3 regions of the Amycolatopsis sp. NPDC058340 genome follow, and region 1 is predicted to be linked to each of the others. Evidence: riboswitches for the same ligand, from Rfam matches in the RefSeq annotation. Region 1 holds a riboswitch; each other region holds the start of a gene.
The links. A riboswitch is a leader RNA that binds a small molecule or an ion and turns the genes downstream of it on or off. The one in region 1 is predicted to bind S-adenosylmethionine.
Positions count from the first base shown of each region.

Region 2: linked by a shared signal. The riboswitch ahead of thrC (threonine synthase) and the one ahead of ACFWIW_RS14545 (aminotransferase class V-fold PLP-dependent enzyme) in region 1 are both predicted to bind S-adenosylmethionine.
Region 3: linked by a shared signal. The riboswitch ahead of ACFWIW_RS09165 (methionine ABC transporter ATP-binding protein) and the one ahead of ACFWIW_RS14545 (aminotransferase class V-fold PLP-dependent enzyme) in region 1 are both predicted to bind S-adenosylmethionine.

Region 1 is NZ_JBHXIB010000009.1:119,901-122,159, reverse strand. It holds gene ACFWIW_RS14550 (M23 family metallopeptidase) at 104-787, shown strand; SAM riboswitch class IV at 916-1,030, shown strand; gene ACFWIW_RS14545 (aminotransferase class V-fold PLP-dependent enzyme) at 1,063-2,259, shown strand, end outside.
Region 2 is NZ_JBHXIB010000026.1:53,112-55,370, forward strand. It holds gene holA (DNA polymerase III subunit delta) at 1-963, opposite strand, end outside; SAM riboswitch class I at 1,099-1,231, shown strand; gene thrC (threonine synthase) at 1,245-2,259, shown strand, end outside.
Region 3 is NZ_JBHXIB010000005.1:192,221-194,479, reverse strand. It holds gene ACFWIW_RS09165 (methionine ABC transporter ATP-binding protein) at 1-914, opposite strand, end outside; SAM riboswitch class I at 1,128-1,218, opposite strand; gene rsmA (16S rRNA (adenine(1518)-N(6)/adenine(1519)-N(6))-dimethyltransferase RsmA) at 1,466-2,259, opposite strand, start outside.

The sequences.
Region 1 (2,259 bases):
GTTGATCTCAGAAAATTCTTCCCTTTCGTACTCCTTTTGGATTACTTTCCCCGCAATCGACTCCATCGAATGGGTGAGTGTCACGGGGTAAGGAGTACGCAAGGTGACGAAACTTCCTGCGCGGTTCGCTGGCCTGGGGGTCACTGCCGCACTCGTCGGGGTGATTCTCGCGGCCCCGACGGCGACAGCGGCCGGCGCCTTTCCCTCGTTCGGGCTGCCCTTCGACACGGGCCAATCGGTCTACTCGGCGGGGATCCACTCCGACAACGGGAACTCCGGCGTGAAGAACGCCATCGACTTCAGCCCCGGTGACAAGACCGTCCGCGCCCCGCTGGCGGGCACCGTCCGGATCCAGCACTGCTCCGGCGGCGATTGGGTGACCGTCGACCACGACGGCGGCTGGCGCACCGGGTACTACCACATGGAGAACATTTCGGTCACCGACGGCCAGAAGGTCGCCCCGGGCGACACCCTCGGCCGGACCGGCAACGCGCTGCCCTGCGGTGGCAGCAGCACCGGCGCCCACGTGCACTTCACCCTGTGGACCCTGCCCGCGGCCGCCGCGCAGGGCGGCGACTCGCGTGACTTCGGGGTCGGCGCGGGCAATTGGAACGGCCTGTCCTACGACGAGGTCTCGACCAAGGTCGCCGAGGCCTACGGCGAAGCGGTCGACGGCAAGACCTTCGGCGGCTGGCGGTTCACCGCCGGCACCGATCAGTACTCCGGCACCGCGACCGAGGTCTCCTCCCGCGCGACCGTCCCGCTGCCCGGCCGATTCCGGGTCTGACCTGCCGTTGCCCGGCGCGGCGCGGCGCCGGGCAACGGTACTTCCCGCGCACGGGACACGTGAGCGGCGTCTCAAGATGCGGACGAGGGCTGGCTCGATCGCCCGCCCATCCGCTAACTTCGTCCGTAGGTCACGAGTGTCAGCGTCAAGCCCCGGCTAGCTGACCGGCAACCCTCCTTCCGCGGTGGGGTGCCCCGGGTGAGGACCTGGCTCGTCGCGAGGTGCGACGGGCAAGCGCGGGATCCTCGCCGGGTCCCCTGGCCCGGAGGATGACGATGACCCTCGCTCTCGAACGCACCAGCACCCCCGCCGAAACCGTTGCCACCCGCGAAATCCCGGCTGTCGCGTGCGCCGATCTGCGGGTTCCGCTGGTCACCGGCGGCGACATCGGCTACGCCAATCTGGATCACGCGGCGAGCGCCCCCTGTCTGGACAAGGTGCGTTCCGCGGTCGACGAGTTCCTGCCCTGGTACGCCAGCGTGCACCGCGGCGCCGGGTTCGCTTCGCAGGTTTCGACCAAGCTTTACGAGCGCACGCGCGGAATCCTGCGTGACTTCGTCGACGCGCGGTCGACCGACACCGTCGTGTTCACCCGCAACACCACCGATTCCTTCAACCTTCTCGCCCGCAGCCTGCCGAAGCACACGTCGGTCGTCGTGTTCGACACCGAGCACCACGCCGCGCTGCTGCCGTGGAAGGGTCCGAACGTCCGCCGCGTCGAGACGCCGCGCACCCGCCTCGCCGCGGTGTCCGCTGTGGACGAAGCGCTCGCGGACTGCCCGCAGGGCCCGCGGCTGGTGGTGCTCACCGGCGCGTCCAACGTGACCGGGGAACTGTTGCCGGTCAAGGAGATCGCGGCCGTCGCGCGGCGGCACGGCGCCCGGATCGCGCTCGACGCGGCACAGCTCGCGCCGCATCGGAAGATCTCATTGCGCGAGCTGGACGTCGACTACGTCGCGCTGTCGGGGCACAAGCTGTACGCGCCTTTCGGTGCCGGAGCGCTGATCGGTCGCGCCGACTGGCTGCGCGCGGCCCAGCCTTACCTCGCCGGCGGCGGCGCGACGAAACTCGTCACCCGTGACTCCGAAAACCTCGGTGTGGTCTGGAATTCCGGTGCCGAGCGGCACGAAGCCGGTTCGCCCAACACCGTCGGCGTCTACGCGCTCGGTGTCGCCTGCGAGACGCTGGCCGCGAACTGGGACGGGATCGTCGCCCACGAGGAGGACCTGCTGGCGCGCCTGCGCCGCGGCCTCGCCGCCATCCCCGGCTTCGCCGAACTGCGGTTGTTCGACGCGCCTGTCGACCGCGTCGGCACGCTCAGCTTCGTCGTCGACGGCTTCGACCCCGGCTGGCTGGCCGCGGTCCTTTCGGCGGAGTACGGCATCGGCGTGCGGGACGGCGCGTTCTGCGCGCACGTGGCGACCAAACGGCTGATCGCCGTCGCCGGTTCGACGGGGCAGCAGGCCGTGCGC
Region 2 (2,259 bases), on a different contig from region 1:
GTCGACGACCTCCAGGACGGCACGCTCCAGCGCGTACTCCGGATTGGCCGCGACCCCCTTGACCTCGGCGTTCAGCCGGGCGACCACCCGCATCGCGGTGGCCAGACCGTCCTGCCCCCAGCCGCGGGCCTGCCCCTGGGCCTTGCGCACCTTCCACGGCGGCATCCCCAGCTCGCCCGCCATCTGATTCGGGTTCCCGCGACCGGCGCCGGAAACCCGCGCGATCGTGCGGACGGCGTCGGCGAGGGCGTCCGCGACCAGGACGTGCGGTACGCCCAGCTGCATCGCCCAGCGCAGCGACTCCAGCGCCGCCGCCTTGTCACCGGCCACGGCCTTCTCCGCGACGGCGAAACCGTTCACGTCCGCGCGGCCGCGGTGGTAGCGCCGGACCGCCTGCTCGTCGACCGCCCCGCCGGCGTCCGCGACGAGCTGGGTCGCAGCCGACGACAGCTCGCGCAGATCCGAGCCGACGGCGTCGATCAACGCGAGCACGGCCGCGCCGTCGATCTTCCCGCCGACCCGGCGGACCTCGTTGCGGACAAAGGATTCCCGCTCGGCGGCCTTGGTCAATTTCGGGCACTCGACGACCTCCGCACCGGCCTTCTTCAAGGCGGCGGGGAGCCCCTTCGCGGCCTTGCTCCGGCCGCCTCCGCTGTGCACGACGACGAGCACGATGCCATCGGCGGGCGCCTTGACGTAGGCCATCACCCCGTCGGCGAGCTCCTGCGAGATGTCGTGCGCGGACTCGAGGACGATCACCCTTCCCTCGGCGAACAGCGAGGGGCTGACCATTTCCGCGAGCGCCGGGACTGTGAGGTCCGACACCCGGATCCGGGTGAGATCCGCCGTCGGATCGGCCGCTTTGGCCGCGTCCGAAGCACTGCGGACCGCACGTTCGATCAGCAGCTCTTCCTCACCGAGAACCAGGACCAGCGGCGATGGGGCGGAAGCTTGCGTCGTCACGGTGACGATCCTGCCACTCCTCCTCTCGTGTGCTTTGCCCGGTGATGTGTTCCGGGCACGGTGGCCCCACCTGAGGCTCATGTCGTACGGTGTTGGCGAGGCGACGCGACCACTCGCGTGCCGACAATCGAATACCGCTCATCCAGAGGGGCAGAGGGAACGGCCCGATGAAGCCCCGGCAACCGGCGTCAGCCTGTCATCCCGCGATCGCGGGATAGCTGACGAACACGGTGCCAATTCCGGCCCGCCACGGCGGGGCAGATGAGGAAAGGAACCTCGCGATGACCGCAACCCTCGGCACGACCTCCACCACCAAGACCCCGGATCTCGGACCGGCCGTCGAACTGGTGTCGAAGGAAGAGGGACACCGGCAGCCGCTCGCCCCCGAATTCGTTTCCGCCGAGGACTTCTCGCCGCTGGAGGTCGCCTACGACTTCGGCCGTGTGCGCCGCGAGGACATCGAAGCCGGGCCGAAGAACATCTGGCGCTACAAGAAGCTCCTTCCCGTTCCGTCGAACGTCGAAGAAATCCCCAACACCGAACCCGGCGCCACCCGCCTCATCCAAGCCGACAGGCTCGCGAAAGCCTTGGGCGTCAAGAAGGTCTGGGTCAAGGACGACACCGGGAACCCCACCCACTCGTTCAAGGACCGCGTGGTCGCCGTCGCACTGGCCGCCGCACGCGAGTTCGGGTTCGACGTACTGGCCTGTCCGTCGACCGGCAACCTGGCCAACGCCGTCGCCGCCGCGGCGGCCCGCGCCGGCTGGCGGTCGGTCGTGCTGATCCCGAAGACCCTCGAGCGTGCCAAGATCCTCACCACCGCCGTGTACGACGGCGACCTGATCGCGGTCGACGGCAACTACGACGACGTGAACCGGCTCGCCACCCAGCTCGCCGCCGAGCAGGAGAGCTGGGCGTTCGTCAACGTGAACGTCCGGCCCTACTACTCGGAAGGCTCCAAGACGCTGGCCTTCGAGGTCGCCGAACAGCTCGGCTGGCGGCTTCCCTCCCAGATCGTGGTGCCGATCGCCTCCGGTTCCCAGCTCACCAAGGTGGACAAGGGTTTCCGTGAGTTCGGCCAGCTTGGCCTCGTCGACGAGACGCCGTACAAGGTGTTCGGCGCGCAGGCCACCGGCTGCTCCCCCGTCTCGGCGGCCTTCCGCGCCGGTCACGACGTCGTCCAGCCGGTCAAGCCGGACACGATCGCCCGGTCGCTGGCGATCGGGAACCCGGCCGACGGCCCCTACGTCCTCGACGTGGTCAACCGCACCGGCGGTGCGATCGAAGACGTCACCG
Region 3 (2,259 bases), on a different contig from region 1:
ACGCCGAGGCGGAACCGGCCGACCGGCGTGTCGCCGATCCGGGTCAGACCGCCCCCGATGGTGGCGAGTTCCACGTCGAAGCGACCGGCGGCTTCAGGGAGCAGCGCACCGACCGAAGCGAAGCCGACGAGCACGACGTCCACCGCGCGGTCGTACTTCGAGGCCTGCGCCCGCCCGGTCTCGATCGCGGGAAGCAGCGCCTGCGCGGTCCGGCTGTTCGGGTCGGAGACCAGGTCGAGCACGGTTCCGCGTTCGATGATCGCGCCTGCCTCCAGAACCGCGACGTCGTCGCAGACACGGCGAACCACGCCGGCGTCGGGAGTGGTGAGCAGCACGGTGACGCCGAGCTCGGCACGTGCCCGGTCGAGCACGGTCAGGACCGCGCCGGACTCCTCGGCCCGCACACCCGCGGTCGGGTCGTCGGCCAAGAGCACGGACGGCGCGGCGGCCAGCGCCTTGGCGATGGCAACCCGGCGGAGCTGCCCTTCGGTCAGGTCGCCCGGCCGCTGCGCCGCCCGGGGGGTGAGCCCGACCAGGTCGAGCAGATTGCCGACCCGGTTGCGACGCTGCGGCCCGTCGAGACCGAGCTGTTCGAGCGGCGAAGCGATGTTGCCGGCGATGGTGCGCTCGGCGAGCAATTCCGGTTTGGTGCTCACGACACCGACCTGCCGCCGGATTTCGCGCAGACGGCGTCCGTCGAGGGTCCCCGTGTTGAGGCCGTCGAGGCGGACGACGCCGCGGTCGGGGCGCTCCTGAAGACCGATGCAACGGGCGAGGGTCGACTTGCCGGAGCCGGCCGGGCCGACGACCCCGAACAACGAGCCCGCTTGGATGTCCACGCTCACATCGCGCAGTGCGACGACGGGATTTCCGTTGAGGGGAAAGGATTTGGACAGGTTTTCGACAGTGATCACGAGAGGCTCCATGCGAATGGGGCGCCGCATCTTTCGAGCGCGCCGACCGTCACCGAGTGACCGTCCGCAAACGGACGGGTTTCAGAGGTAAGGGAGAAGGACTCAGGCAGTAACGGTGGAGCGTCGACACGCACTTACCGTGCGGCGACCTTCATCGACGACACGTCGCCTGGTCAGCAGGAGCGGGTGGGTGACCCTGTTCATTAGGCACAGCCTCCATCGGTCCTGGCTGTAGCACCTGCCCTGTGGAGGGTGGTTGCTGCGACTTCGGCGAGCCAGGTCTCTCAGTCGCTCGGGATGGCTCACTGAGTAAAACCGATCCCACTGGATGAAAGCAAGCGCGTAGGCGCAGATCACACGTCTGGTCGCGTCCATTATACAGGATCTGCTGTCCATATATTGGAACAATGACAGGTGGCTCCGACGTGCGGCAGCCGCGCCACCTGCTAAGACAACGCCGGCTCAGACAGATCGAGGAGAAGACTTACGCACTCGTGCTGACCTGGCCCGGCCGACGTCCGCGCGGCGCCGGTCACACCTGGGGCAAGTGGTCAACCTGCGGCCGCCGCGATCCGCGCGAACTGGTGAACATCCAACTGCTCACCGCGGGTCTTGGGATCGATACCCGCCTTCTCGAGCAGCTCCCCCGCGCGTTCGGCGGAACCGGCCCACGACGCCAGCGCGGCACGCAAAGTCTTCCGCCGCTGGGAGAAGGCGGCGTCGACCACCGCGAACAATCGTTCCCGGTCCACGGACGACACCACGTCACCCCGTTCGAAAGCGACCAGCGCGGAATCCACGTTCGGAACGGGCCAGAACACCGCGCGAGGCACCGCGGCGACCTTGCGCGCTTTTCCGTACCACGCGAGCTTGACGCTCGGCACGCCGTAAGTCCGGCTCCCGGGCCCGGCCGCCATCCGGTCCGCGACCTCGGTCTGGACCATAACGAGACCGCTGGTCAGCGACGGCAGCTCGGCAAGCAGGTGAAGCACGACCGGAACCGCGACGTTGTACGGCAGGTTCGCGACGAGCGCCGTCGGACGCGCGGGCAGGTCGTCCGTCGTGATCCGCAAGGCGTCCGCGCCGACGACCGTAAGGCGTTCGGCCCCGCCCCGTTCGGCCGCGGTGTCCGGCAGTCGCCCCGCCAGCACGGGATCGATTTCGACCGCGACGACCTCGGCGCCGGTCGCGAGCAGGCCGAGGGTCAACGAGCCGAGGCCCGGCCCGACCTCCAGCACGACGTCGCCTTCGCCGACCCTCGAAAGGTCGACGATGCGCCGCACCGTGTTGGGATCGTGCACGAAATTCTGGCCGAGCTTCTTGGTCGGACGTACGTCCAGCTCGG